Regions from separate parts of the Kocuria sp. CPCC 204721 genome, predicted to be linked through region 2. Evidence: riboswitches for the same ligand, from Rfam matches in the RefSeq annotation. Region 2 holds a riboswitch; the other holds the start of a gene.
The links. Region 2 has a riboswitch for S-adenosylmethionine ahead of RF637_RS10205 (cobalamin-independent methionine synthase II family protein). Riboswitches for the same ligand answer to the same signal wherever they lie in the genome.

Region 1 (14,213 bases), on a different contig from region 2:
GGTTCCCCCGCGGCATCGAAAGTACCCACCGAGGAAGGGGACGGCGAGGACACCAACGACGACGCGGCGTCGTCGTGCGAACCTGCGCAGCTCGCCGCGGTCACGGCCCTGGACCGTGCGCGGTTCACCGCCGAGGCGGCCGCTGCGCGGATCCCGGCCGACGCCGCACAGAGGGGCACCATGGACGCGGTCACGGACACGCTCGATGCCACGCTGCGTGAGCCGGCGGTGACTCCGATGTTGTCGTGCGATCCCGCACCCGTCGCGGGCGGTCACGTCCTGCCCGCCGGCTTCGCGGAGGACCCCACCCGAGCGGTGGGCGGGCCACTGCGCGAGGCGAGCGCCGCGCTCGTGTCCGCCGTGGGGGCGTCGTCGCCCGAGGACCGGGACTGGCTGCTCACGGGGCTGCTGGAGACGGCCGTCACAGCGCAGCACCTGGACCCCGAACACCCGGTGCCCGCCCTACCGGGGAGGGACTGACGCGCGGCGCACGCGCCGGTCAGCGACCCGTGAGGACGTCCCACCCGAGCTTGGCAATCAACACCGTGACCACCGTGAAGAAGACCACGCGGATGAACGCGCTGCCCCGGGCCACCGCGGTGCGTGCGCCGATGTAACCCCCGGCCATGTTGCTAAGCCCGAGCACGAGACCCAGCCCCCACAGGACGGAACCGTGCGCGGCGAAGACCGCGATGGCGCCGATGTTCGTGGCCAGGTTGACGATCTTGGCCTTCGCGCTCGCCGCGAGGAAGCTGTAGCCCAGTAACGATACGAGCCCGATGATCAGGAACGACCCCGTTCCCGGGCCCATGACGCCGTCGTAGAAACCGATCAAGGCGCCTAGCGCGACAGCCAGCCCGTAGTGCCGCGCGCCGGTGTGTCGCAGCGCGGTCAGCTGACCCATGGATGGCTTGGCCACCGTGAACACGAGCACGGCGATCAGCGCGAGCACGATGATCGGCTTGAACACCGCGGCCGGGAGTGCGGCGGCCGCGGCCGCACCCGCCCCCGACGCGACGAGGGCCACGACGGCCATGGGCAGCGCGGTGCGCAGGTCCGGGTGGACGCGACGGTAGAACGTCACCGCGGACGTGGTCGTGCCGAAGACCGAGCCCATCTTGTTCGTCGCGAGCGCCTGGACCGGGGTGATGCCCGGGATCAGCAGCATCACGGGCAGTTGGAGCAACCCTCCACCGCCCACCACGGCGTCGATGAACCCCGCGGCGAAACCGGTGAGCACCAGCAGCACGACGAAGCCGGAGGCGGCGGAGTCCAGACCGGATCCCGCGAGGGCGGACAGGTCCATAACGGAACACCCGGGCCGGGACTACAGGGTGTCGTCCGCGGGGGTGTCCGATCCGCGCAGTTCGGCGGTGAGTTCGGCAACCACGTCCTCGCGTGCGATGTCCCGGGACTGCCCGCTGCGGCGGTCCTTGAGCTCGAGCATCCCGTCCTTGAGCCCGCGGCCCACCACGAGCACGGTGGGTACGCCCAGCAGCTCGGCGTCGCCGAACTTCACACCCGGGGAGACCTTGGGACGGTCGTCGAACAGGACGCTGATCCCGGCGTCCTCGAGGTGCGCGACGATCTCCTCCGCGGCCTCGAGCACCTCCGTGCCCTTGCCCGTGGCGACCACGTGGACGTCCGCGGGGCTGAGGTCGCGCGGCCACAACAGGCCCTTGTCGTCGTGGTAGAACTCCGCCACGGCCGCGAGCGCGCGGGTCACGCCCACACCGTAGGAGCCCATGGTCACGGTCACGAGCTTGCCGTTGCTGTCCAGCACCCTGAGCCCGAGGGCATCGGCGTACTTGCGCCCGAGCTGGAAGACGTGGCCCATCTCCATGCCACGCGCGATCTCGAGGGGCCCGGAACCGTCCGGTGCGGGGTCCCCGTCACGCACGGTGCAAGCCTCGAGGGTGCCGTCCCACGTGAAGTCGCGCTCGGCGACCAGGTGGTAGACGTGGGTCTCGGCCACGTTCGCGCCGGTGATCCACGAGGTGCCCGGCACCACGCGAGGGTCCACGAAGTACGGGATGCCCGTGCGGGACTCGGAACCGAGCAGGGCGTCGTCGCGGCTCAGACCCGGACCGATGTAGCCCTTGACGAGTTCGGGCACGGCACGCAGCTCGTCCTCGGTCGCGGCGGCGACCTCGAGTTCACCGCCCTGTCCGAGGGCCTCACCGATCCCGGCTTCCACGCGCTTGAGGTCCACGTCGCGGTCCCCGGGAACGCCCAGGGCCACGAGCTGACGCTTACCACCGGGCAACGAGACGGACAGCACGACGTTCTTGAGCGTGTCCGCGGCGGTCCACGGCTCGCCTTCGCGGGGGTGCAACTCGTTGGAGCGCTCCACAAGCGTCTCGATCGTGGGGCTCGCGGGGGTGCGGTGCACTTGGGCCGCAGGAGCGTCCGCGTAGTCGATCGGCTCCGGGACCACCGTCGTCACGGCCTCCACGTTCGCGGCGTAGCCTCCAGCCGAGCGCACGAAGGTGTCCTCACCCACGGACGAGGGGTGCATGAACTCCTCGGACCGGGATCCGCCCATGGCCCCCGAGGTCGCGGACACGGCCACGACCGGCAGGCCGAGGCGTTCGAAGATCCGCACGTACGCCGCGCGGTGCTTGGCGTAGGACTCGTCCAACCCCGCGTCGTCGATGTCGAACGAGTAGGAGTCCTTCATGATGAACTCCCGCCCGCGCAGCAGACCCGCGCGGGGGCGGGCTTCGTCCCGGTACTTGGTCTGGATCTGGTACAGCGAGACCGGGAGGTCCTTGTAGGACGAGTAAAGATCCTTCACGAGCAGCGTGAACATCTCCTCGTGCGTGGGCGCGAGCAGGTAGTCCGCGCCCTTGCGGTCCTGCAGCCGGAAGAGGTTCTCACCGTACTCGGTCCAGCGGTTGGTGGCCTCGTAGGGTTCGCGCGGCAACAGCGCCGGGAAGTGCACCTCCTGGGCGCCGATCGCGTTCATCTCCTCGCGCACGATCCGCTCGACCTTTCCCAGGACGTTCAGCCCCAGGGGCAACCACGTGTAGATCCCGGGCGCCGCGCGGCGGATGTACCCGGCGCGCACCAGGAGCTTGTGGCTGTCCACGTCTGCGTCCACGGGGTCTTCGCGCAGCGTGCGCAGGAACAAGGAACTCAGGCGAAGGGGCATGAAGGGATCCTATCCACCCGTGAAGGGATCGATCGAAGCGGCGGGTATCCCCGCGAGTCTATCGCTGCGCGGCACCGGCGCACGCCTGGCCTGGGGGCTCACAGGAGGACCGTGGCGAAATCCCCGTGCCGCCGGAAACCCACTCGGCGGTATGTGGCCAGGGCGGGTGCGTTGAACGAGTTCACGTAGAGGCTCACGGTCGGGACGTACTGCCGGGCGAGCGCCACGGTCGCGGCCATACACGGCACGGCCAGTCCCCTCCCCCGGTGCTCGGGGTCCACCCACACGCCCTGGATCTGGCACACGGACCCGTGCAGTGACCCGATGTCCGCCTTGAAGATCACGGTACCGTGCTCGTCGGTGAGCACCGCGGTCCTGCGATCGCGCACGAGGGAGCGCACTCGCTGGCGGTAACCCTCCGCCCCGGTGGTGAAGGGGGAGTACCCCACTTCCTCGGTGAACATGGCCGCGGCCGCGGGCAGCACGCGAGGGAAGTCCTCGTCCTGCGCCCATCGCACATCGCGGGCGGGCCCCGTGAACAACTCGGGTGCGGGATCACGGTCCATCACGAGCAGCGGTTGCACGGGACGGACGTCGAAGGGTTCGGGCCACGTGTCCCGCAATCGTTCCCACAGTCCGAGCACGGGATCGGCGGGACCGAAGAACGAGGCGAAGCGGGGGCCGCCGCGGGCCAGGACGTCCGCGACGAGGTCCGTCCCGGTCTGGTCGAGCACCACGGGGACCACGTTGGTTCCCGCCCAGCACGCGCCCACGAGCTCGCCGGAGGAGTCCGCCACACCGATCACGGGCGGCTGCCGCCGACCGCGGGCGGCCCGGATCCGGGCCACGTGCGCCGCGACGAACACCCCGGACACCGCGTGCCGCGCCAGCAGGCGGTCCAGTGCCGACTGGTTCACGGCGGCGGGTGAGAGCACCCGCGGGGCGCGGCGCAGGATCACCCGGCGGTCACGACCGGCGCGCCCTCGACCGGCTGGCCGTTCTCGTCCAATTCCATGCTCTCGGCCATCTCGTTGGCCTGGGCGAGCAGGGTCTCCACGATCTGGTCCTCGGGAACGGTCTTGATGACCTCACCGCGCACGAAGATCTGGCCCTTACCGTTGCCCGAGGCCACGCCCAGGTCCGCTTCGCGGGCTTCCCCCGGGCCGTTGACGACGCAGCCCATCACGGCCACGCGCAGCGGCACGGTCAGGTGTGCCAGGCCCTCGTTGACCTCCTCGGCGAGCTTGTAGACGTCCACCTGCGCGCGCCCGCACGAGGGGCACGAGACGATCTCGAGCTTGCGCGGGCGCAGCCCAAGCGACTGCAGGATCTGATTGCCCACCTTGACCTCTTCGACCGGAGGCGCGGACAGGGACACGCGGATGGTGTCCCCGATGCCCTGACCGAGCAGGATGCCGAAGGCGGTCGCGGACTTGACGGTGCCCTGCAGGGCCGGGCCGGCCTCAGTGACACCCAGGTGCAGCGGCCAGTCCCCGCGCTCGGCAAGCAACTGGTAGGCGCGCACCATGGTCACGGGGTCGTTGTGCTTGACCGAGATCTTGAAGTCGTGGAAGTCGTGCTCCTCGAACAGCGAGGCCTCCCACACGGCGGACTCCACGAGCGCCTCCGGGGTGGCCTTGCCGTACTTCTGCAGCAGGCGCTTGTCCAGGGAGCCCGCGTTCACGCCGATCCGGATGGACACGCCCGCGGCCTCCGCCGCACGGGAGATGCCCTCGATCTGGTCGTCGAACTTGCGGATGTTGCCCGGGTTCACGCGCACACCGGCGCACCCGGCGTCGATCGCGGCGTAGACGTACTTGGGCTGGAAGTGGATGTCCGCGATCACCGGGATCGGGGACTTCATGGCGATGATGGGCAGGGCGTCGGCGTCGTCCTGGGACGGGCACGCCACGCGCACGATGTCGCAACCGGCGGCGTTGAGCTCGGCGATCTGCTGCAGCGTGGCGTTGATGTCCGTGGTGGGGGTCGTGGTCATCGACTGGACGCTGATCGGGTGCTCCGACCCCACACCCACCGAACCCACCTGGATCTGGCGGGTCTTGCGCCGGGGCGAGAGCACCGGTTGGGGCGCGGCGGGCATACCGAGATTGACCGAGGTCACGAATTGCCTCCCAAGGAAGTGGCGTCCGGGGCCCGTGACGCGCGCCCCGCGATGTTGCACTGTCCATTGTGCCCCACTCCTCCCACGTGCTACAGCCGCACGTGATGCGCCGAACACGACGCCGCCCCCGGAATGTTCCGGGGGCGGCGTCGCCATGGTACGGGGCGCGTGAGCGTCAGCGGCGCATGATCCTGCGCGCGAGCCAATTGCCGAAGAACTGCACGAGCTGGACCAGGATGATGATCACGATCACCGCGGCCCACGTGACCTGGTCGTTGAAGCGCTGATAGCCCAGGCGCAACGCGAAGTCACCCAGACCGCCGGCACCGATCGCACCGGCCATCGCGGACATGTCTGTGATGCCGATGACCAGGAACGTGTACCCCAGCACGAGCGGGCCGAGCGCCTCCGGCAGGATCACCGTGGTGATGATCTTCCAGCGTGAGACCCCCATGGACCGCGCGGCCTCGATCACCCCGGGATCCACCGTCATGAGGTTCTGCTCCACGATGCGGGCCACCGCGAACGTAGCGCCGATGGTCATGGTGAAGATCGCGGCGTTGGGGCCCAGGCGCGTGCCCACGACCGATTCCGTGACCTGACCCAGGGCGGCCAGCAGGATGATGAACGGGATGGGACGCACGAAGTTCACCAGGAGGTTCAGCGCGGTGAACAGTGGACCGTTCTCCAGGATGCTGCCCCGCCGGGTCACGTAGAGCCCCATGCCCACGGCCAGGCCGATGAGCCCGGCCAGCACGAGGGTCACGGAGACCATATACAGCGTCTGCCCGGTTGCGTCCAGCAACTGCGGGCCCAGAGCAGACCACTCCATCACTCACTCACCTCCCGCACCGTGGTGACGGCGCGCAGACTCTCGACGGCGCGGTCCACGGACTCGTCCGAACCGGTCAGGGACAGCGTGAGCGTTCCGAAGGACTGTGACTGCAGGATGGAGATCCCCCCGAAGGCGATGTTAAAGCTGACACCGTTACGGGCGGCGTCCGAGAGCACGTCCCCGATCCGGTTCTGGTCGGTGACGTCCACCAGCACGAGCCGCCCGGGGTGTTCCCGGCGCAGCTTCTCGATCTCGTCCGCGCGCGGCACGGTGCGCATGACCGAGGAGACGAACTTGCGCGTGGTCTGCGCCCGCGGGTGGGCGAAGACCTCCGCGGTGGTCCCGGTCTCCACCACACGACCGCTGTCCATCACGGCCACGCGGTCCGCGGTGGCCCGCACCACGTCCATCTCGTGGGTGATCAACACGATGGTGATCCCCAGCTCACGGTTGACGCGCTTGAGCAGACCCAGGACCTCCTGGGTGGTCTCCGGGTCCAACGCCGAGGTGGACTCGTCCGCGAGCAGCAGTTCGGGATTGCTCGCGAGCGCGCGGGCGATCCCCACGCGCTGCTTCTGACCACCCGAGAGCTGCTCGGGGTAGTTCCCGGCGCGCTCGGTCAAGCCCACGAACTCCAACAGTTCCGCGACCCGCGCCTTGCGTTCCTCGGGCTTCCACCCGGCACGCTTGAGCGGGTAATCGATGTTGCCCGCCACTGTGCGTGACGTGAACAGGTTGAACTGCTGGAAGATCATCCCGATCTTGCGGCGGATGGGCGCCAGCTGGGATTCGCTGCGCCCGTCCACACGGTTACCGGCGACCTCGAGCGTCCCGGACGAGATGGGTTCCAGGCCGTTGATCAGCCGCACGAGGGTGGATTTGCCCGCCCCCGAGTAGCCGATCACCGCGAAGATCTCACCGCGGCGGATGTCCAGGTCCACGGAGTCCACCGCGGTCACGGTGCGCGGGCGGCGTTTGGACCCCGTGACGAAGACCTTGCTCACGTCCCGGAAACTGACCAGGGTGTCCGCCGTGGCGGACGGGCTCACTTGGTCTGCTCCTTGAGGTCCTGCGAGTAGCGGGCCAGCAAGTCCTTGAGCTCCTGCTGATCCACCTTGGTGGGCACCGCGGTGCCCTTGGTCTCGGTCTTCTCCGCGTCCTGGACCTTGTCGTCGTAGTAGAAGCTCGCGACCTTCTTCAGGGTCTCGTTGTCCGCGTTCGCCTCGGTCGCGGCGAAGAGGTTGTCGTACACCTTGGCGCTGTCCGCGGTGGGATCGTCCTGAGCCAGCGCGGACTTGGGATCGATGTTCGCGCGGTCCAGGAAGTCGTTGTTGACCACGGAGGCGGCCACGGAGTCCATGGACAGCACGGTCTGCTCGGCGGAGACCGGGCGGACCGTGACCTTGGACTTGGCGGTGTCGATGTCCTGCTCGGTGGGGGCGATCGTGTCCTTGGTGAACTCCACGAGACCCTGCTGGTGCAAGAGGTTCAGGGCGCGGGACAGGTTGATCGAGTCGTTCGGCACGGCGATCTCGTCACCCTGCTTGAAGTCACCCACGGATTTCACGCTCTTGGAGTACAGCCCCAGCGGGAAGATGGACGTGGAGCCCACGGGAGTGATGGTGTCCCCGGCGTTGTTGTTGTAATCGGCGAGGTACGCGATGTGCTGGAACCAGTTCATGTCGATGTCACCGCTCTTCAGAGCGGGGTTCGGCTGGCTGTAGTCACTGAAGTCCACGTACTCGACCGTGATGTCGTTGTCCGCGGCGACCTGCTTCAACGCTTCCTGCACAGGGGTCGAGCCCACGATCCCGACGGTGATCTTGCCGTCCGCGGCCGGGTCCGAGTTTTCGGAGCCGCCGCCGCACGCGGTGAGGGTGAGGCCCAGGGTGGTGGCCAACACGACGGGAATCAAACGCTTGGTTCGCATGATCATGCCTTTCCAGGGGTCTGTGACGGGGACTCGCGGGGCGAACAGTCCCCCCTGGATGAGGGCACAGGGACGGGTACGTGCTGATTTCCGGGGAACCGCACTTGCCGTGATCTGTTGCAACCGCGACCGGATGGTCATCTGGGGCACCCCGCTACGGGAGAGGGTTGCCGTCCGGCCAGCCAGAGCTACGCGCCGGATCTCGTCATCCACCCGGAATTCTAGCATGGCCCTGCCATGGGCCGACGACCGCCGGAAGGGCCCTATGCCATCCCGGCGATACGTTCGTCCGCGCGGGCCCGGGCCCACTCCTCCGCCCCCAGGACGTCCTCAAGGGTGGGCCGCGTGACGCCGTCGTGATCCTCCAGCACACGCTCGACCATGTCCACGATCTGCGTGAAGCCGAGCGCCCCGCGGTGGAACGCGTGCACGGCCTGCTCGTTGGCGGCGTTGAACACCGCGGGCCACGTCCCGCCGCGCGAACCCGCGTGCTTCATGAGCTCCACGGCGGGGAACACCTGCGAATCGAGCGGTTCGAACGTCCACTGTGCGGCCCGGGTCCAGTCGCACCCCGCGGCGGCACCGGTCACGCGGTGGGGCCAGCCGATTCCGAGCGCGATGGGCAGGCGCATGTCCGGCGGGGACGCCTGCGCCAGGGTGGATCCGTCCACGAACTCCACCATGGAGTGCACGACCGATTGCGGATGCACCGTGACGTCGATCCGGTCCAGGGGGACGTCGAACAGTAGGCTCGCCTCGAGCACCTCCAGTGCCTTGTTGACCATGGTCGCGGAGTTCGTGGTGACCATGACCCCCATGTCCCACGTGGGGTGCTGCAGGGCCTGTTCGGGTGTCACGCGCGTGAGCTGCTCGCGCGTCATGCCGCGGAACGGTCCGCCGGACGCCGTGAGCACGAGCCGGCGCACCTCGGAGGCCGTCCCGGAGCGCAGGGCCTGGGCGATCGCCGAGTGTTCGGAGTCCACGGGGATCAGCGCGTCCTCGAGGCCCGTGTCCGCCGCGGCGCGCAACACGAGCGGACCGCCCGCGATCAGGGACTCCTTGTTCGCGAGCGCCACCCGCCGACCCGCTCCCAGCGCCGCCAGGGTGGGTGCGAGCCCGATGCTCCCGGTGATCCCGTTCAGCACGAGGTCCGAACCCTCCCACTGCGCGATCCGGGTTGCAGCGTCCGGCCCGTACAGGACCTCGGGCGCCGCCGACGACGCCGCGCGTGACCGGTCCGCGATCAGCTCACGCAACCGGGCGGCGTCGTCCGCCGTACCGCTCGTGCCCACCGCACGGACGCCGAACGTCACGGCCTGCTGAGCGAGCAGCTCGAGGTGACCCGCGCCCGCGGCGAGCGCCACGACCTCGAAGGGCTCGTGGGTGGCATCCGAGACGGGCCGGCGCAGCCCCGCGGCCTCGGACACGACGTCGAGCGCCTGCGTCCCGATGGATCCCGTGGACCCCAGGATCACGAGGCGCCGGGGGGCCTGCCGGGTGGCGGAGTCGAGATCGGGGGTCATGCCGGTGGAGGAAGTCATGACCCCAGTATCGCGTGAGCGCCGGACCCCGCACGCACGACACCGAGCACACGACTCCGGACGCACGACACGGGAGATACGACAAGGGCGCCACCCGGAGGTGACGCCTTTGTGTGGAAGTCCCGTTCAGGACCCGCGGGTGATTCAGCGACGGCGGCCGACGACGGCGCCGTAGATGAGCAGCACGATGATCGCGCCGATCACGGACGTGATGATCGTGCCGATGCTGAAGCTGTTGATCCCGTCGCTCAGGCCGGGGATGAAGCTACCCAGCCAGCCGCCCAGGAAGGCCCCCACGATGCCGAGGATGATGGTGACGATGATCCCGCCACCCTGCTTGCCCGGAAGGATCAGCTTGGCGAGCGCGCCGGCGATCAGACCGAGGATGATCCAGCTAATGATGCCCATTTCTCCACCTCTGGTTCTCGTTGTGCGCGTTTGCGGTGTTCCGCAACCGCACGTGGTCAGCGAACTGGTTCACAGTGTAGTACCAGACACCAACGCTACACGGGCCGCCGCGTCCGGATGAAACCGGACACGGCGGCCGTGTCAAGGGGCGGTGAACCGGGTCAGTGCGAGACGGCCTTCTCCGCTCCCACTCCCGTGAGGGAACGCACTTCCATCTCGGACTGCTTGCGCGGGTCCTCCGGCCGGCGCTCGCTGAGCGAGCCCAGGAAACCGAGCAGGAAGGACGCCGGGATCGAGATGATGCCGGGGTTGGACAGCGGGTAGAACGCGAAGTCCGCGGTGGGGATCATGGAGGTCTCCGATCCGGACATCACCGGGGAGAAGATAATGAGCACCACGGAGATGATCAGCCCGCCGTACATGGACAATACCGCGCCGCGCGTGGTGAAGCGCTTCCAGTAGAGCGAGTAGAGGATGGTGGGCAGGTTGGCGGAGGCCGCTACCGCGAAGGCGAGGGCCACGAGGAACGCCACGTTTTGACCCTGCGCGCCAATGCCGCCGGCGACCGAGATCAGGCCGATGACCACCACGGTGGTCTTGGCCACGCGCAGTTCCTGACGCGGGTCCGAGGTGCCCTTCTTGATCACGGACGTGTAGATGTCGTGTGCGAATGACGCGGAGGCCGTGATGGCCAGACCGGCGACCACGGCGAGGATCGTGGCGAACGCGACCGCCGCAATCAGACCCATGAGGATGGACCCGCCGAGTTCGTACGCGAGCAACGGAGCCGCCGAGTTCACACCACCAGGCGCGCCCTTGATCCGGTCCGCACCGATCAGCGCGGCCGCACCGAACCCGAGCACCAGGGTGAAGAGGTAGAACAGGCCGATCAGAGTGATCGCCCAAACCACGGACTTGCGGGCCTCCTTGGCGGTGGGCACCGTGTAGAAGCGCATGAGCACGTGCGGCAGGCCGGCGGCACCCAGGACGAGGGCCAGACCCAGCGAGATGAAGTCCAGCTTGGAGATCTCGCTCACGCCGTACTTCAGCCCGGGATCGAGCATCGCGGGGTTGTTGTTCGTCTCCACGGCCGCGCCGAGCATGGTCGAGAAATTGAACCCGAACAAGGCCAGGATCCACACGGTCATCACGGCCACGCCGGATACGAGCAGGCACGCCTTGATGATTTGCACCCATGTGGTGCCCTTCATGCCGCCCACGAGCACGTAGACGATCATGATGACGCCCACGATCACGATCACCAGGGACTGCCCGGCCCGGGAGCCGATCCCCAGCAGCAGGGACACCAGGGCCCCCGCCCCGGCCATTTGCGCCAGGAGGTAGAAGAACGTCACGGCCAGGGTTGAGATGGACGCCGCGACCCGCACGGGCCTCTGCCGCAATCGGAACGACAGCACGTCCGCCATGGTGAACTTGCCGGTGTTGCGCAGCGGCTCGGCGATCAGTAGCAGGGCCACGAGCCACGCGACGAAGAAGCCGATCGAGTACAGGAACCCGTCGTAGCCCTGCAGGGCGATCGCGCCCACGATGCCCAGGAACGACGCCGCGGAGAGGTAGTCACCCGCGATGGCCAGACCGTTCTGGGTCCCGGAGAACGAGCGCCCACCCGCGTAGTAGTCCGCGGCCGTGGCGGTGGACTTGGACGCCCGGATCACGACCACGAGCGTCACGAGCACAAACGCCAGGAAGATCGAGATATTGATCGCGGGGTTGCCCACGGTGGACGTGGCGGCCTCCGCCAGGTGCACCGCGGGTGTCGAGAGGGCGGGGACGGCGATCATGGCCGGGCCTCCTGGTGGTCGCCGTCCCGGTGGCCGGAAGTGGATTCGAGGTCCTCACGCAACGCGGTGGCCTGCGGATCGAGCTTGCGGTTGGCGAAGCTCACGTACGCGGCAGTGATCCCGAATGTGGTGACGAACTGCAACAGACCCAGGATCAGACCCAGGTTGACGTTGCCCACGACCCGCGTGGACATGAAGCCCGGCGCGTAGATGGCGAGGACCACGTAGAGCAGGTACCAGACCAGGAACGCGATGGCCAGGGGGAAGACGAAGGATCGGTGGGTCGAGCGCAGCCGTTGGAACTCGTGCGAACGCTGGACCGCGGGGAAGTCGATGCCCTGGGTTGCCGTGGAACCGTTGGGGTCGACAGGGGGCGTGGACGCCATGTGTGCCTCCTTGTGTGATGATCACCACAGTACGCACTGTGTATCCAATGACACAAGACATGTCCGTCACAACGTCGAAAAACCCCTGAAATCCGCGGTTTGGTTAGCCCACCTTATAATTTTGATCGATCTGTGTATACATTCGGCGTCATGGCGCGCCGCTACGGCCGCATGGCCAGGACAAACTCCACGGCCCGGTCCAGAAACGCGTCCACCTGTTGTTCCTCGTAGCTGCGCTGACCCTGGGCGGATCGAAAGACCGCCGTCCTCACGAGCCGCGGGTCCACCTCGGGTTCACCGCGCAACGCGTCCATGAGCCGGTCGCACAGCACGTCCACGTCCGCCGCCGCGTAACCCAGCGTGCGGTGCGAACTCGGCCGGCGGAAGCGTTCACCGTGCGGGCGGTTGAGCCGCCCCAGCAACAGCCCGGCCAACAGCTCCAGGTGCTCCTCCCAGCGCCGGGCGCCGTGCTCGGCCACGAACGCGGCCTTCTCGCGCGCGAACAGCTCGTCCTCCACGGCGTCCAGGTGGGCGTCCACCGCTCCGGGGTCGTAACCGCCCTTGACGCGGTCGAACACGCGCTCGCGCACCTGCCGGCTGCCCAGCCGACGACGCCGCTGCACCGCCTCCGCGCTCTCGGGTTCACGGTCCGCGTCGGTCGCCCCGGCGGTGTCCGCGGACGCAGCAGAGTCCTCGGCGGTGACGGGGTCCGTGACATCGGCCGGGTCAACGACCGGCTCAGCGACCGTCCCGGGGCCCGCGACCGGGTCCGCGTGGCCACCGGGGGCAGGCGGCGTCGTATGCATGACCGCGGCGAGGCGGTCCAGGAAGTCGTCCACCTGGGCGGGGTCGTAACCCCAGGCCCGCTCGCCGAGGCGATCGAAACGTTGCTGAGTACTCATACCCGCCCTTCCGCGGCCGGGACGCGACCCGCGAGGGGCGGCGTCCGTGCGTCCCGGGCGCACGGGCGGTCGGCCCGCGACCGCGTCACCCCAGGACGGTGAACAGTTCGAAGATCACGTAGCCGGTGATCACGGCGAAGACGATGGAGTCGATGCGATCCATCACTCCGCCGTGACCAGGCAGCAGGGTCCCCATGTCCTTGATCCCGATCTCCCGCTTGATCATGGACTCGGAGAAGTCGCCCACGGTGGCCACGACGACGATCGCGACCGCCAGGACCGCGCCCTGCCACCACGGCATCTCCACGAGGAAGAGCGCGCACAGCACGCCCACGACCACGGCACCGCCCACGGATCCGCCGAAACCCTCCCACGACTTCTTGGGAGAGATCTTGGGTGCCATGGGGTGTTTGCCCCATACGACCCCCACCGCGTAGCCGAAGGTATCGGAGCTGACGGCCAGCAGGATGATCGTGAGGACCTTGTGGGGTCCGTCCGGGGAATGGTAGAGCAGCACCGCCGTACTCAGCAGGAACGAGGCCCACACGAGCGCGAACACCGAGCCCATGATGGACAGCATCATCCCCTGCTTGGGCCCGAAGGCCCGCCACACCACCACGAGTGTCACGGCGAGCACGAGCGCCATGGACAACGCCTCCGCCCCGCCGAAGAACGCCGCGAGCGGCATGAGCACCGCCGCGATCACCGCGGGGACCTGCGGGATCTGCACGCCCTTGTAGGTCAGTGACCGCGCGATCTCCCACACCCCGATACCCGCCGCGGTCCCGGCCAGCAGGGCCAGTACGAGCGGGACGAAGAACAGCCCCGTGACGAGCGCGCCGATGAGCACGACGGCCACGGCCACGGCGGCCGGGAGGTTACGGCCCGCCCGCGAGGGGGCCTTGTGCTCGGTGCTGCGCTGTAAGGGGCGGGTGAGGACCTGCCGCAGCGATCCCGTGGTGACCAGGGGGTCGTGCGCCCGCCCCTGCTCCCCCGCCGGGGCGGGAGACGGCGGGCGGGTGTCGCGGTGCGGGGAGCCGGGGGAATCAGCCGATGCCATCAGGCGCCGAGCAGTTCGGCTTCCTTGTTCTTAAGCAGATCGTCGATCTGGTCGATGTGCTTCTTGGTCGCAG
Region 2 (14,213 bases):
TCGCGGACACCCGGGAGGAGCGGACGCGCCTCGGTCCACAGCACGACGACGCTCACGTCCGCCGCCTCGTCGCCCAGGTCCGGGAGGACGGCTGGTCCCTGAACCCCGGACGTATTGTGGAGGGCTCGTGGGGCATGGCGGCCGCGGTGTTCGACGCGACCGGCCAACCCCGCTACGCGCTCTCCCTGACGGGGATCGAACCCCGGTTCACCGCGGAACGCAGACCCCGCCTCGGGGCGGCTTTGCTGGACCAGGCCCACAGGCTCTCCACGGCGCTGCGCGCGGGGGCCACGACCGTGTGAACCGGACGCAGCGGCGTCGTCCCGTACCGTCAGACCCCGCGTCCTCGCACCCCGGAACATCTGTGCCCCGATACCGCACGCGTTGTGCGACTGCGGGTGTTTTTCCGGGACGCAGATGTTCGGGCCCTTGGCCGGAGAGGGGCCGTGGAACGCGGGCCATTGCCTCGACACCGAACGGCAGCGAGGGTGGACGCGGCGACGTCGCCCCGCGCTCAGGACGCCGTCCAGCCACCGTCCATCGTGTAGGACGCACCCGTGACCATGCCCGCGGACGGGCCGGCCAGGAACGCGATGAGCTCGCCAACCTCCTCGGGTTCCACGAGGCGCTTGATCGCGGACTCGGTGAGCATGATCTTCTCGATCACCTGGTCCTAGGGGATCCTGTGGGTCGCGGCCTGGTCCTTGATCTGCTTGTCCACGAGCGGGGTGTGCACGTAGCTGGGGTTGACGCAGTTGCTGGTCACACCGTGCTCAGCGCCCTCCAGGGCCACGGTCTTGGACAGCCCTTCGAGCCCGTGCTTGGCCGTGACGTACGCGGATTTGTACGCGGACGCGCGCAGACCGTGGATGGAGGAGACGTTGATGATTCGGCCCCATCCGCGCTCGTACATGTGCGGCAGTGCGGCACGGATCAGCAGGAACGGAGCCTCGAGCATGAGCGTGAGGATGCGGTGGAAGTCCGCGGGGTCGAAGTCCTGCACGGGGGCCACCTTTTGGATCCCCGCGTTGTTGACCAGGATGTCCACGTCCAGGCTCAGTTCGGCGAGCGCGGCGGTGTCCGAGAGGTCCACGACCCAGGCTTCCCCGCCCACCTCGGAGGCCGTCGTCTGAGCGGCTTCTTCATTGATATCCGCGACGACCACGTGGGCGCCGCGGTCCGCGAACGCCTGCACGGCGGCGCGGCCGATCCCGCTGGCCCCACCGGTGACCAGGGCCTTCTTCCCCTCGAGCGATTGCTCCATGACAGCCTCTTTGCGCGTGGACGGTTCTCCTACCGCGTCACGCTACGCCCCCGGGGGGCCGCCGGGTCACGATCCGGAACGGACTACCCCGGACCAGCTACGAGTCACGGCCCGCACCGGGGGCCGCCCGGTCACGGAAGCCCCGGTGACCCGAGCCCGAGGGGCCGGGCAGGAGGAACCCGGGGAGCGGCGTCGTCGTCCGACACGCCACGACCCCGCGCGCCACGAATGGCCTCCGCGCCTCGCGATGCTGTTGGATGGAGCAGTACCCATCCAGAGCGGCCGAGAGATCTGGCTCGTGGAAGCCGCAGCAACCGGGGTGACACCGGTGCTAACGCCAGAACCGATGGAAAGGATCAGCACAGCCATGCCCTTGAACACCGATCGCATCCAGACCACCCACGTGGGGTCCCTCCCCCGCACGCCGCAGTTGCTCGAGGCCAACAACCGCTTCCAGGCCGGGGAGATCGACCTGGCGCAGTTGGGTGAGGCGCTGGACGCCGGGGTGATCGACGTCGTGCGCAAGCAGCGGGAGATCGGCCTGGACATCGTCAATGACGGCGAGTACGGCCACACCACGTCCGGCGCCGTGGATTACGGGGCCTGGTGGAACTACTCGTTCCACCGCCTGGGCGGGCTGACCCCCACGGACGAGGACCGCTGGCAGACGGCGGAGACGCTGCGCTCGTCGCCAGGCAACATCGTGCTCACGAGCTTCCCGGACCGCCGCGACCGCTCCAAGTTCCGGGAGGCCTACGAGGATCCCACGGCCGGGGTCCTGGCCCACCGCGCAAGCGTGTCCCAGCCGAAGATCACGGGCCCGCTGACCTACACGGGTCAGGAAGCCGTGGCCGGTGACATCCGCCGGATTAAGGAGGCCATGGCCGAGACCGGGGCCACGCAGGGGTTCGTGGCAGCGCTGTCCCCCGGCTCGTGCGCGCGCGTGAAGAACGAGTACTACGCGAGCGACGAGGAACTGGTCTACGCGTGCGCGGACGCGATGCGCGAGGAGTACAAGGCCATCACGGACGCCGGGTTGACCGTGCAGATCGACGACCCCTCGATCGCGGAGTCCTGGGACCAGATCAACCCCGAGCCCACCGTGGAGGACTACCTGGCCTTCACCCAGCTCCGCGTGGACGCGCTGAACTACGCACTGCGCGACCTCCCCGAGGAGCAGATCCGCTTCCACCTGTGCTGGGGTTCGTGGCACGGCCCGCACACCACGGACCTCGAGTTCAAGTACCTCGTGGACCTCATGCTCACCATCCGCGCGCAGGGCTACAGCTTCGAGGCGTCCAGCCCGCGCCACGGCCACGAGTGGAAGGTCTGGAAGGACCACCAGCTGCCCGAGGGCAAGGTGGTCTACCCCGGTTTCGTCTCTCACTCGACCAACGTGGTGGAGCACCCCGAGCTCGTGGCGGACCGGATCGAGCAGTACGCGTCCGTGGTGGGCAAGGAGAACGTGATCGCCTCCACGGACTGCGGTCTGGGCGGGCGGTTGCACCCGCAGATCGCGCTGGCCAAGCTCGAGTCCCTCGTGGAGGGTGCGCGGATCGCGTCCGAGCGCCTGTTCTAATCAGGCCGCGCGGCTGGTCCTGCAGCTTTTAGTCTCACCGCGTCGCTGACCGTTCCGGTTCCCCGATCTTCCCGGACGACGACGCCGCCCGCCCCCTTCCGCTGCGCCCGCACCTTCCACGGTGCGGCACGGCGGGAGGGGGCGTTGCCGTGTCATGAACGCGTCACAACGGCCGACATGCTGCCCGCCCGGGTGAACGGCCCGGGAAAAATATACGATTTAATACACGAAACGTGTGGCGCACTTCACATTATTTCGTACACTTATTTCGAGACCAATCGGTCGGTTATTCCCCTGATCCACTCCGCCACTGGCACCCCACGGACCCCGCGTCCGCCGATCCTGGAGACCCACATGGCATCCACCACCTCAGCGCCCGCTCAGCCGGCGCACACCATGACCCGAGAAGAACGCAAGGTCCTTGCGGGCACCCTCGTGGGCACCACCATCGAGTGGTACGACTTCTTCATCTATGCGCAGGCGGCCGCCTTCATCCTGGCCACCCACTTCTTCAACCCGGCGGGCGAGCAGAACGCCACGCTGGGACAGATCGTCGCCTGGGCGTCCCTGGGCATCAGCTTCCTCTTCCGTCCCCTGGGTGCGATCGTGGCCGGTCACATCGGTGACAAGTACGGGCGCAAGATCACCCTGGTCATGACCCTCTTCGGGATGGGCGCGGCCACCACGCTGATCGGCCTGCTGCCCACGTACGAGCAGATCGGTATCGCGGCCCCCATCATCCTGCTGGTCCTGCGTATCCTGCAGGGCTTCTCCGCCGGTGGTGAGTGGGGTGGTGCGGCCCTGATGTCCGTGGAGCACGCGCCCGCGAACAAGCGCGGCTTCTTCGGCGCCTACCCCCAGATCGGTGTGCCCCTGGGCGTACTGATGGCCACCCTGTTCATGTTCGGTCTGAGCACCATCCTGACCCCCGAGCAGTTCGAGGCCTGGGGCTGGCGCGTTCCGTTCCTGTTCTCCATCGTGCTGATCTTCGTGGGCTGGCTGATCCGCCGCTCCGTGGACGAGTCCCCCGTGTTCCTGGAGATGCGCCAGCGCGCCAAGGAGTCCTCCGCTCCCCTGGGCCAGCTGTTCCGGACCAACTCCCCGCAGGTCATCCTGGCCGCGCTGATCTTCGCCGCGAACAACGCCGCAGGCTACCTGGTCATCGCGTTCTTCGCGTCCTACGGCACCAAGGCCCTGGGGATGTCCCGCCCCGAGACGCTGATCGCCACGCTCGTGGGCGGCGTCGGGTGGCTCATCTTCACGATGTTCGGCGGGTGGATCTCGGACAAGATCGGGCGCAAGCTCACGTTCCAGATCGGCTACGGCATCATCATCCTGTGGGCCATCCCCATGTGGTGGATGCTCAACACGGCGTCCCTGCCCCTGTTCGCGGCCGCGATCTTCATCCTGACGATCGGTCTGGGTCCGTCCTACGGTCCGCAGTCCGCCATGTACGCCGAGATGTTCCCGGCCCGCGTCCGCTACTCCGGTGTCTCGATCGGTTACGCCCTGGGGTCGATCATCGGTGGCGCGTTCGCCCCCATGATCGCCCAGCTGCTGCTCAACCGCACCGGCGCCGCGTGGACCATCGGCCTGTACATCTCCCTGATCTCGCTCGTGTCCTTCATCGCGGTCTCCTTCGTCAAGAAGTCGGACCAGGGCAAGGACCTGCACGTCGCGGAGGTGCACCAGGAGTACGTCCGGGCGCACCCGCACGAGATCGTTCCCCCGGTGGCCGGTGAGCCCGAGACCACCGCTCCGGCGCGCATCCGCCGCCACTGATCCCCGACACACGAACCAACCGTCCCGGCCTCTGATTCGTCGGAGGTCACGACGGCGCACGGCGGGCCCGGCAGCCATACGGTTGCCGGGCCCGTCGCGCTCTTCCCCGCGTGACCGTCATCGATTGACGTGGCTCACATGATCGGGGAACCTTTGCAGTGAACGCTCGGTCAGTTATTGCCCCACTTAGGAGTTGCCATGTCCTCGATGCCCCAAGCCTTCCTCGTCGGAGGGGCGCGAACCCCCGTGGGTCGTTACGGCGGTGCCCTGTCCTCGGTGCGCCCGGACGACATAGCCGCACTGTGCATCCGTTCCGTCGTGGAGGACGCCGACATCGATCCCGCGCTCGTGGACGAGGTGATCCTGGGCAACGCCAACGGCGCCGGTGAGGAGAACCGCAACGTGGCCCGGATGGCGTGGCTGCTCAACGGGTACCCGGACACGGTCCCCGGGATTACGGTCAACCGGCTGTGCGCGTCGGGGATGTCCGCGATCACGATCGCGTCCCAGATGATCAAGTCCGGGGCCGCGGACATCGTGGTGGCCGGTGGCGTGGAATCCATGTCCCGCGCGCCGTGGGTCATGGAGAAGCCCCGTACGGCGTTCGCCAAGCCCGGGGAGGTCTTCGATACCTCGATCGGGTGGCGGTTCGTGAACCCCGCGTTCGTGGAGGGCCCGCTCTCGCGGGACGGCAAGGCCACCTACTCGATGCCCGAGACGGCCGAGGAGGTCGCCCGGGTGGACGGAATCTCCCGCGAGGACGCGGACGCCTTCGCCGCGCAGTCGCACGAGAAGGCCCTGGCCGCGATCCGCGCCGGTCATTTCGACGCCGAGATCGTGCCCGTGGAGGTCCACGGCCGCAAGGGTGCGGTCACGGTCGTGGACACGGACGAGGGCCCCCGCGAGGGCTCCACCCCGGAGGTGCTCGCCAAGCTGCGCCCCGTGGTCAAGGGCGGGTCCGTGGTCACGGCCGGTAACTCGTCCTCGCTCAACGACGGCGCGTCCGCCGTGATCGTGGCCAGCGAACGGGCCGTGACCAAGTACGGGCTCAACGCCCGAGGCCGCGTCGTGGACGGTGCTTCCGCCGGTCTCGCCCCCGAGATCATGGGCCTGGGCCCGGTGCCCGCATCCGAGAAGGTCCTGGAGCGCGCCGGTTGGAACGCGGGCGATCTGGGCTCCGTGGAGATCAACGAGGCGTTCGCGACCCAGTCGCTCGCATCGATCCGCCGGCTCGGCCTGGACCCGGAGATCGTGAACCGGGACGGCGGGGCGATCGCCCTGGGCCACCCCCTGGGTTCCTCGGGCTCGCGCATCGTCATCACCCTGCTAGGCCGGATGGAGCGGGAGCAGACCGCCAAGGGCCTGGCCACCATGTGCATCGGCGTGGGCCAGGGTGCAGCACTGCTCGTGGAGCGGGTGTGATCCAGCCATGACGCAGCACGACACCCCCGAGTGGGCCGCGCAGTTCACGGCCCTGCGCATCACCGACACCCCGGACCGCATGCACGTGGCGCTGGACCGCCCCGCGGTGCGTAACGCCATCGACGAGGTCATGGTGGACGAGTTGCACGCTGTGTGCACCCGTCTGGAACGCGATCCCCGGATCATGATCCTGAGCGGCACGCACGTGAACGGGAAGGGGATCTTCGCCTCCGGTGCGGACATCGCGCAACTGCGCGAGCGGCGTCGTGAGGACGCCCTGCGCGGCGTGAACTCGCAGCTGTTCGACCGGATCGCCAAGCTACCCATGCCCGTGATCGCGGCCCTGGACGGCTACGCGCTGGGCGGGGGCGCGGAACTCGCGTGGGCCGCGGACTTCCGGATCGGCACGCCGCGGGTCACGGTGGGCCAACCCGAGACCGGCCTGGGCATCATCGCCGCCGCGGGGGCCCTGTGGCGACTGCGGGAACTGGCCGGTGAGTCACTCGCCAAGGACATCCTGCTGGCCGGTCGGACCCTCTCCGCGCAGGAGGCCCTGGAGGCCCACCTGATCACCGAGATCCACGAACCAGACGAGCTGCTGGCCGCGGCGGACGCCCTGGCCGATCGCATCGCCGCGCAGGACCCGCTGGCCGTGCGCGTGTCCAAGCGCGTGTTCGCCATGCCGCGCGAGGCGCACCCCCACGTGGACGAGCTCGCACAGGCCATCCTGTTCGAGTCGCAGGCCAAATTCGACCGTATGCAAGCGTTCCTGGACCGCAAGAAGGAGCCCAAGACATGACCGAGAACGCCACCGCAACCGTCCCGTCCCGCGTGGGAGTCCTGGGAGGCGGGCGCATGGGCGCGGGGATCGCCCACGCGTTCCTGATCTCCGGAGCGCGCGTGACCGTGGTGGAGGTGGACGGGCTGGCCGCGGAGAGCGCCAAGGAGCGGGTGGAATCGGACCTCGTCAAGTCCCTCGAGCGCGGGAAGATCGACGGCAACCTAGACACGTGGACCCAGAACTTCTCCGTGAGCGTGGACTACGCGGACTTCGCGGACTGCGAGCTCGTGATCGAGGCCGTTCCCGAGACCTGGGACCTCAAGGTCTCCTCCCTCCAGCGGGTCGAGAAGAACCTGTCCGAGACGGCGTGGCTGGCCACCAACACGTCCTCGCTCTCCGTGGACGGGCTCGCCGATGAGCTCCAGCGCCCCGAGCGGTTCTGCGGCATGCACTTCTTCAACCCTGTCCCGGCCTCCACGCTCGTGGAGATCGTGATCGGGCGCAAGACCCGTCAGGAGCTGAAAGAGCTGACCCTGCAGTGGGTCGCGGGCATCGGCAAGACGCCGGCCACCGTGAACGACGCCCCCGGCTTCGCGTCCTCCCGGCTCGGGCTGGCCCTGGGCCTCGAGGCCATTCGCATGGTCGAGGAGGGTGTGGCGTCCGCGGAGGACATCGACAACGCCATGGTCCTGGGCTACAAGCACCCCGTGGGTCCCCTCGCCCTCACCGACATCGTGGGTCTGGATGTGCGCCTGGGGATCGCGGAGTACCTCGAATCCACGCTCGGCCCCCGCTTCGCCCCGCCCCAGCTCATGCGGGACATGGTCGAGCGCGGCGAACTGGGCCGTAAATCCGGCAAGGGGTTCTACGACTACTCCTGAGCGCGTGCACGGCCGTACTCGTGGCGGGTCGGGTGCGCATCGGCTGTTCCGCGCGTCGAACCCCTTCTGACTTGGGGTTCCACGACGCCGCGGGGTTGTTCCCCACCCCCGGCCCGGTCACCGCTGCGAACACCGCGGGTGCGGGCAGCACCCCGGCCGCGTCAGCCACCGCTACGGCGCCGTCCCTGCCGGCCGTCGCGGACCCCTGCGCGGGGCCGTGCGACAAGACCGCAGCGATCCCGGTGCACCACCCCGTCTTCGGCGCCATGGAGATCGTGAGCTACGAACGTGTCGTGGAACCCGGCAGTGTCCCCGCGGACAAGCAGGCCAGCTACGCCGTGTACCAGAACGGTCAGGCCGTGGGGTACGTACCGCCCAGGGAGGGCACCACGGTGGTCTCCTCCGGCCCCGCTCCCGTGCTGGGAGTTCAGGAGTGGGATCTGCGCACCAACTCCACCGTGGACAAGTACGGCAACGTGTACCTGACGGATGGCCAGGAGTTCGTGGCCCAGAAGTAATCACAACACCCGGCCCCCACCGGAACGACGACGGCGACCCCCGCGGGTGCGGAAGTCGCCGTCGTATATCCGTCCAGCGGAGGTGGCGGGTTCAGCGCTCCACCAGGACCCCGTCCTCGTCCGCCCACAGGGTCCTGCCCGGGCGGAAGGTCACGCCGCCGAAGGTGACGATCACGTCCACTTCCCCGGAGTCGTTGGGTTCGGACTTGCGGGGATTCGTGCCCAGCGCCTTGATGCCGATGTCCAGGGTGCCCAGTTCCACGCGGTCCCGCACGGGGGCGTTGATGATCAGCCCGGCCCACCCGTTCTCCATGGCGGTGCGGGCCACGTTGTCCCCGAGCAGCGCGCGGTTCATGGATCCCTGCCCGTCCACCACGAGCACCGCGCCCTCACCGGGGGTGGCCACGAGCTTCTTGACGTCCACGTTGGACTCGAAGCAGCGCACCGTGCGGATGGGTCCGGTGAACCGGTGGACACCACCCACCGAGATGAACTGGGTGGTCACGGACTGCAGGTCCTCGCCGTGTTCGTCGTACAGGTCGGCGGTCGCGAAGCTCATGGGTCACCTTTCATGCCTACGGATCGCCGACGACGCTCGGGGCCCGGGCACGCGGCGTCCGGACACGGACGGTCCGGGCGCGTAGGGGTGGCGCGGCGTCATCGGCGGGAACGTGATGGAGGTTACGTGAGGTCGCCGGATGAGGCAACGGGGGCGTGTCGCTGCAGGAAGCGGTAGACCTCGGTCTCGTCCACCCCGGGGAACGCACCGGCGGGCATGGCGGCGAGCATGTGGGACGCGGGGCGGGCGGAGGGCCAGGACTGGCCGTCCCACTGCTCGGCGAGCGCCGGGGCGGGCTGTTGGCAGCACGCGGGGTCGGGGCAGGTGGAGGTGTGGCGCACCGTGGTGGCGCGGCCCCGGAACCACTTGACGTGCTCGTACGGCACACCGAAAGAGATGGAGAATTCCCCGTTCTCGGATCCCTCCACGCGGGCCGAGCACCAGAACGTGCCGTGCGGGGTGTCGGTGTACTGGAAGTGGGACAGCAACCGGTTGGTCCCCGAGAACGCCTGCCGCGCGGAGAAGAACCGGCAGGCCCTCTGCCCCTCCACCGCGCCGCTGTGGTCGGTGGGCAACTGCAACCCGTCGTTCTGCCAGGCCTTGTGGATGATCCCGGAGGAGTGCACCTTCTCGAAGTGGGTGGGGATGCCGAAGTGGTGGGTCATCAAGTTGGTCATCCGGTGTGCCGCGGTCTCGTGGGACACCGCGAACGCGTCCCGTAGGTCGTCCACGGACAACTCCCGCTGGGACTTGGCGCGGCCCAGCAGGTCCACCGCGGAGGCCTCCGGGATCATCAGGGCCGCCGCGAAGTAATTCGTCTCCACGCGCTGTTCCAGGAACTCGCCGTAGTCCGCCGGGCGGTGGTGTTCAAGCAAGTGATGCCCCACGGCCTGCAACAACACCGACCACGGCGAGCCCGCCCCGGCGGTGGCCGGCAGGTAGAACCGGCGGTTGCGCAGGTCCGTGACCGAGCGCGTGGAGTGCGGCAGGTCCGGGACCTGGTGGATCTCGAATCCCACGTGCTCCACGAGCCGCGAGATGTGGTGCTCGGACAGCGGTCCGCCCGTGTGGCGGATCGCGGCGAGCAGGTCCGCGGCCATGGTCTCGATGCGTTCGAAGTAGTTGTCGATCCCCCGCATGCGTGCTCGCAATTGCGTGTTGGCGCGCCGGGCCTCCTCGGGCGTGGCCGCTTGTTCCTCGAGCCGCTGGGCGAGTTGCCGCTGCAGTGCCGCGAGCGCCTCGAGGGTCTCGGTACTCGTGCCCGGCCCCACCCGCACCGTGGGCAACCCGAGGGACGCGTACATGGGTCCGCGCTGCACGCGCTCCACCTGGATCTCCAGTTCCATGCGGCGCGACGGCGCCTTGGTCCCCAGCAGTTGCTCCACGCTCATGTCCAGCGCGGCAGCGATGGCGGACAGCGCGCTGAGCTTGGGTTCGCGCTTGCCGTTCTCGATCAGCGACAGCGCCGACGCCGCCATGCCCACGGTGCGCGCGAGCTCCTCGAGCGTGATCCGCAGTCGCTTGCGGCGGTAGCGGATCCGCCGCCCCAGCACGATCGGATCGGTCGGGTCCCCGGACTCCTCGGGTGGCACGTCGGACGACGAGCGCGCGGGGACCCGCGTGCCGGACGCGGGGTCCGTGCGCCGCGGTGTTGCCGTCCGGGCGGGCTCCGTGTCCCGCGACCGCGCAGCGCGCGCGGGTTCCGAGCCATGAGCGCTCCGCGGTGCGGCGGGGCGAGGGGGAGCGCCGTCGCCGGTGCGACGGCGCCTGCGGGGTCCTGTGTCCGGGGTCATAGTCCGAGTTTAGGCAGATTTTTCTCAAACGTGAAGAAAACCAATTCTTCATCCTAAAAGCCTCTATGCGGGAGTGCAGATCGCGGCAAAAGTGGAACACATCAAGTTACCCGTGCGGAGCTCCCACCGAGGCCGCCGGCTCGAACGATCAAAGGAGAACGAGATGAGCAACGAGAACAGCAACCTCCGCAGCGCCGAGGAACTCGCCCGGGACTGGGAGGAGAACCCCCGCTGGGCCGGCGTGACCCGTGACTACGCCCCCGAGGAGGTCCTGCGTCTGCAGGGTTCCTTTCGAGAAGAGCACACCAACGCCCGCCGCGGTGCGGAACGGCTCTGGTACCTGCTCAACTCGGAGGATTACATCAATGCTCTGGGCGCTCTGACCGGTAACCAGGCCGTCCAGCAGGTCAAGGCCGGACTCAAGGCGATCTACCTCTCCGGTTGGCAGGTCGCCGGTGACGCGAACCTCGCGGGCCAGACCTACCCGGACCAGTCTCTCTACCCTGCGAACTCGGTTCCCCAGGTGGTGCGCCGGATCAACAACGCGCTCAAGCGTGCGGACCAGATCGAGCACGCCGAGGACGTCCACACCGTGGAGAACTGGATGGCGCCGATCGTCGCGGACGCGGAGGCCGGCTTCGGCGGACCGCTCAACGCCTTCGAGCTCATGAAGTCCATGATCGACGCCGGTGCGGCCGGTGTGCACTGGGAGGACCAGTTGGCCTCCGAGAAGAAGTGCGGTCACCTGGGCGGCAAGGTGCTGATCCCCACCCAGCAGCACATCCGCACCCTCAACGCGGCCCGCCTCGCGGCGGACGTGGAGGACGTCCCCAGCATCATCATCGCCCGCACGGATGCCGAGGCGGCCACCCTGATCACCTCGGACATCGACGAGCAGGACGCCGAGTTCATCACCGGCGAGCGCACCCCGGAGGGCTTCTACAAGGTCCGCAACGGTGTGGAGCCCTGCATCGCCCGCGCCAAGGCGTACGCCCCCTACTCGGACCTGATCTGGATGGAGACCGGCACGCCGGATCTCAAGCTGGCCCGCCAGTTCGCGGATGCCGTGCATGAGGACTTCCCGGACCAGATGCTCGCGTACAACTGCTCGCCGTCCTTCAACTGGAAGAAGCACCTGGACGACGAGACCATCGCCAAGTTCCAGCGCGAACTCTCCGCCATGGGCTACCGCTTCCAGTTCATCACCCTGGCTGGTTTCCACGCGCTGAACTACTCGATGTTCGATCTGGCCCACGGCTACGCCCGCAACCAGATGACCTCGTACGTGGAACTGCAGGAGCGCGAGTTCGCCGCCGAGGAGCGCGGTTACACCGCCACCAAGCACCAGCGCGAGGTGGGTACCGGGTACTTCGACCTGGTCTCCCAGGTGGTCAACCCCAACTCCTCCACGATCGCCCTCACGGGCTCCACCGAGAGCGCCCAGTTCTGAACCCGGCGCCCTGAAGACCCGCGGAGACCGGAGCACGGTCACTGAGGCCAAAGAACTCCGGGCATCCGGTCTCCGCGTCCACCCTGTCCGCGCGGCATGAGAGGGGACTCCTCAGCCCTCCCGCGGACCACGAACCGCCCCGACACCGTTCCCATGCGGTGCCGGGGCGGTTCCGTGTATTCCCTGCGGCGCCGGAGCGGTTCCGCGCTCCCTCCGCGGTGCCGGAGCGGCTCAGCGGACGACGACGCCGCGGTGCCCTTCCCGAGGGACGGGCACCGCGGCCTCGTCGGACGAATGCTCAGGAGCGCTTCGCGGGCTTGAGGTAATTGGTGATCCGCACGGTGCACAGGCGCTTGCCGGTGTCGATGTGGGTGATGACCACCTCGTGGTTCGTAACGCTGCGCCCCAGGTGGATCGCCGTGGCCACGCCGCGCACCCGGCCGCTTGTAGCGGAGGCGTGGTGGGTCGCGTTGATGTCCACGCCCACGGCCACCTTGCCCATGGTGGAGCCGTGGATCACCGCGGCCCACGAGCCCAGCATCTCCCCGAGCGCCACGGACGCGCCGCCGTGCAGCAGCCCCAGGGACTGGCGGTTGCCCTCCACGGGCATGGTCGCCACCACGCGCTCGGCGGACTGCTCCTCCACCACCACGCCCATCTTCTCGTCCAGTTCACCCAACTCGATGGTCCATGGCTCGTACGCCTCACCGAACTCCTCGGCGGGGGACGCGACTCGTGCGTTCTCGGCGCGGACGTCCGCGCGGGTGGGATCCTCGTGCATGCTGACTCCTCGGTGATCAGGCCCCACGCCGCGCCGGTGGGCCGCGCCGAGCGGTGCCCAGAGCGGCGTCGAACGCCGACGGCGGAGCGTGGTGACCATGGTGCCCTTGTGTGACCTAGGTTATCCTGGACCATATACTGACCGATCGTTCGGCTGATGGCCGCGACAGTCCGGAGGACCCCGCGTGAACACCCAGACCCAGGCATCCGAGACCCAGGAACCGCAGATCCTGCCCAGCTTCGTCGCCGGGAAGTGGTGGCGGCCGGAGGACCCGCAGAAGATCGCGGACGTGCGCAATGCCACCACCGGGGAGCTCGTGGCCCGGGTGAGCACGGAGGGGATCGACACCGCGGGCGCCGTGGACCACGGACGCACCGTGGGCCAGGCCGCACTGGGGCAACTGCGCATCCACGACCGCGCCCTGATCCTCAAGCAGCTCGCGCAATACCTGGGCGAGCACAAGGAGGAGCTGTACGAGATCTCCTACGCGACCGGGGCCACGGCCAAGGACCACCTGATCGACATCGACGGTGGGATCGGGACCCTCTTCACGTTCTCGTCCAAGGGACGGCGCGAACTGCCCAACGCCAACGTGATCGTGGACGGCGCGGTGGAACAGCTTTCGCGGGACGGTTCGTTCCTGGGTGAGCACGTCTACACCCGCGTGCCCGGGGTGGCCGTGCAGATCAATGCGTTCAACTTCCCCGTGTGGGGCATGCTGGAGAAGTTCGCGCCGGCGTTCATCGCGGGCGTGCCCACCATCGTGAAGCCCGCGACCCCCACCGGGTACGTGACGGAGGCGTGCGTGCGCCTCATGCTGGCCTCGGGTCTACTGCCGGAGGGTTCCCTGCAGCTGATCTCCGGCGCCGCGCGCGATCTGCTGGACCACCTGGACGCCCGCGACCACGTGGCCTTCACCGGCTCGGCCGCCACCGCCCAGTTGCTGCGCGCCCACACCAACGCGCAGGAGAAGGGCGTGCGTTTCACGGCGGAGACCGATTCGCTCAACGCCGCGATCATGGCCCCAGACGTCACCGAGGACTCCCCCGAGTTCGAGGCGTTCGTGAAGTCCGTGGTCCTGGAGATCACCGCCAAGGCCGGGCAGAAGTGCACCGCAATCCGCCGGGTCATCGTTCCGCAGTCGCTCAAGCCCGCCGTGATCGGCGCGCTGCGGGAGCGGGTGGCGCAGCGCGCCGTCGTCGGCGACCCGCGCGATTCCGCCACCACGGTGGGCCCGCTCGCGTCCGACGACCAGCACTTCGAGGTGCTGCGCTCCGTGCGCACCCTGATCGACGCCGGCGCCACCGTGGAACTCGGCGGTCCCGAGGAACTCGCGTCCCTGCCGGACCAGGGCGCCTTCTTCCCCGTCACGGTGCTCTCGTTCGACGACGCCCGCACCCCCG

Region 1: it holds a riboswitch for S-adenosylmethionine, as region 2 does, so the genes downstream of both, RF637_RS09655 (MetQ/NlpA family ABC transporter substrate-binding protein) here and RF637_RS10205 (cobalamin-independent methionine synthase II family protein) in region 2, are expected to answer to the same signal.

What each region holds. Positions count from the first base shown of each region.
Region 1 is NZ_JAVKPO010000009.1:68,361-82,573, forward strand. It holds gene RF637_RS09620 (hypothetical protein) at 1-480, shown strand, start outside; gene RF637_RS09625 (TSUP family transporter) at 500-1,306, opposite strand; gene RF637_RS09630 (proline--tRNA ligase) at 1,328-3,154, opposite strand; gene RF637_RS09635 (GNAT family N-acetyltransferase) at 3,253-4,071, opposite strand; gene ispG (flavodoxin-dependent (E)-4-hydroxy-3-methylbut-2-enyl-diphosphate synthase) at 4,110-5,276, opposite strand; gene RF637_RS09645 (methionine ABC transporter permease) at 5,452-6,108, opposite strand; gene RF637_RS09650 (methionine ABC transporter ATP-binding protein) at 6,108-7,160, opposite strand; gene RF637_RS09655 (MetQ/NlpA family ABC transporter substrate-binding protein) at 7,157-8,041, opposite strand; SAM riboswitch class IV at 8,137-8,251, opposite strand; gene dxr (1-deoxy-D-xylulose-5-phosphate reductoisomerase) at 8,305-9,564, opposite strand; gene RF637_RS09665 (GlsB/YeaQ/YmgE family stress response membrane protein) at 9,727-9,990, opposite strand; gene RF637_RS09670 (cation acetate symporter) at 10,152-11,792, opposite strand; gene RF637_RS09675 (DUF485 domain-containing protein) at 11,789-12,178, opposite strand; gene RF637_RS09680 (DivIVA domain-containing protein) at 12,340-13,080, opposite strand; gene RF637_RS09685 (phosphatidate cytidylyltransferase) at 13,166-14,140, opposite strand; gene frr (ribosome recycling factor) at 14,140-14,213, opposite strand, start outside.
Region 2 is NZ_JAVKPO010000011.1:1,739-15,951, reverse strand. It holds gene RF637_RS10215 (IclR family transcriptional regulator) at 1-302, shown strand, start outside; partial or broken gene RF637_RS10210 (3-hydroxybutyrate dehydrogenase) at 515-1,264, opposite strand; SAM riboswitch class I at 1,531-1,617, shown strand; gene RF637_RS10205 (cobalamin-independent methionine synthase II family protein) at 1,632-2,843, shown strand; gene RF637_RS10200 (MFS transporter) at 3,198-4,625, shown strand; gene RF637_RS10195 (thiolase family protein) at 4,824-6,047, shown strand; gene RF637_RS10190 (enoyl-CoA hydratase/isomerase family protein) at 6,055-6,846, shown strand; gene RF637_RS10185 (3-hydroxyacyl-CoA dehydrogenase family protein) at 6,843-7,709, shown strand; gene RF637_RS10180 (hypothetical protein) at 7,781-8,227, shown strand; gene rraA (ribonuclease E activity regulator RraA) at 8,319-8,786, opposite strand; gene RF637_RS10170 (XRE family transcriptional regulator) at 8,909-10,579, opposite strand; gene aceA (isocitrate lyase) at 10,743-12,029, shown strand; gene RF637_RS10160 (hotdog fold thioesterase) at 12,328-12,810, opposite strand; gene paaZ (phenylacetic acid degradation bifunctional protein PaaZ) at 12,995-14,213, shown strand, end outside.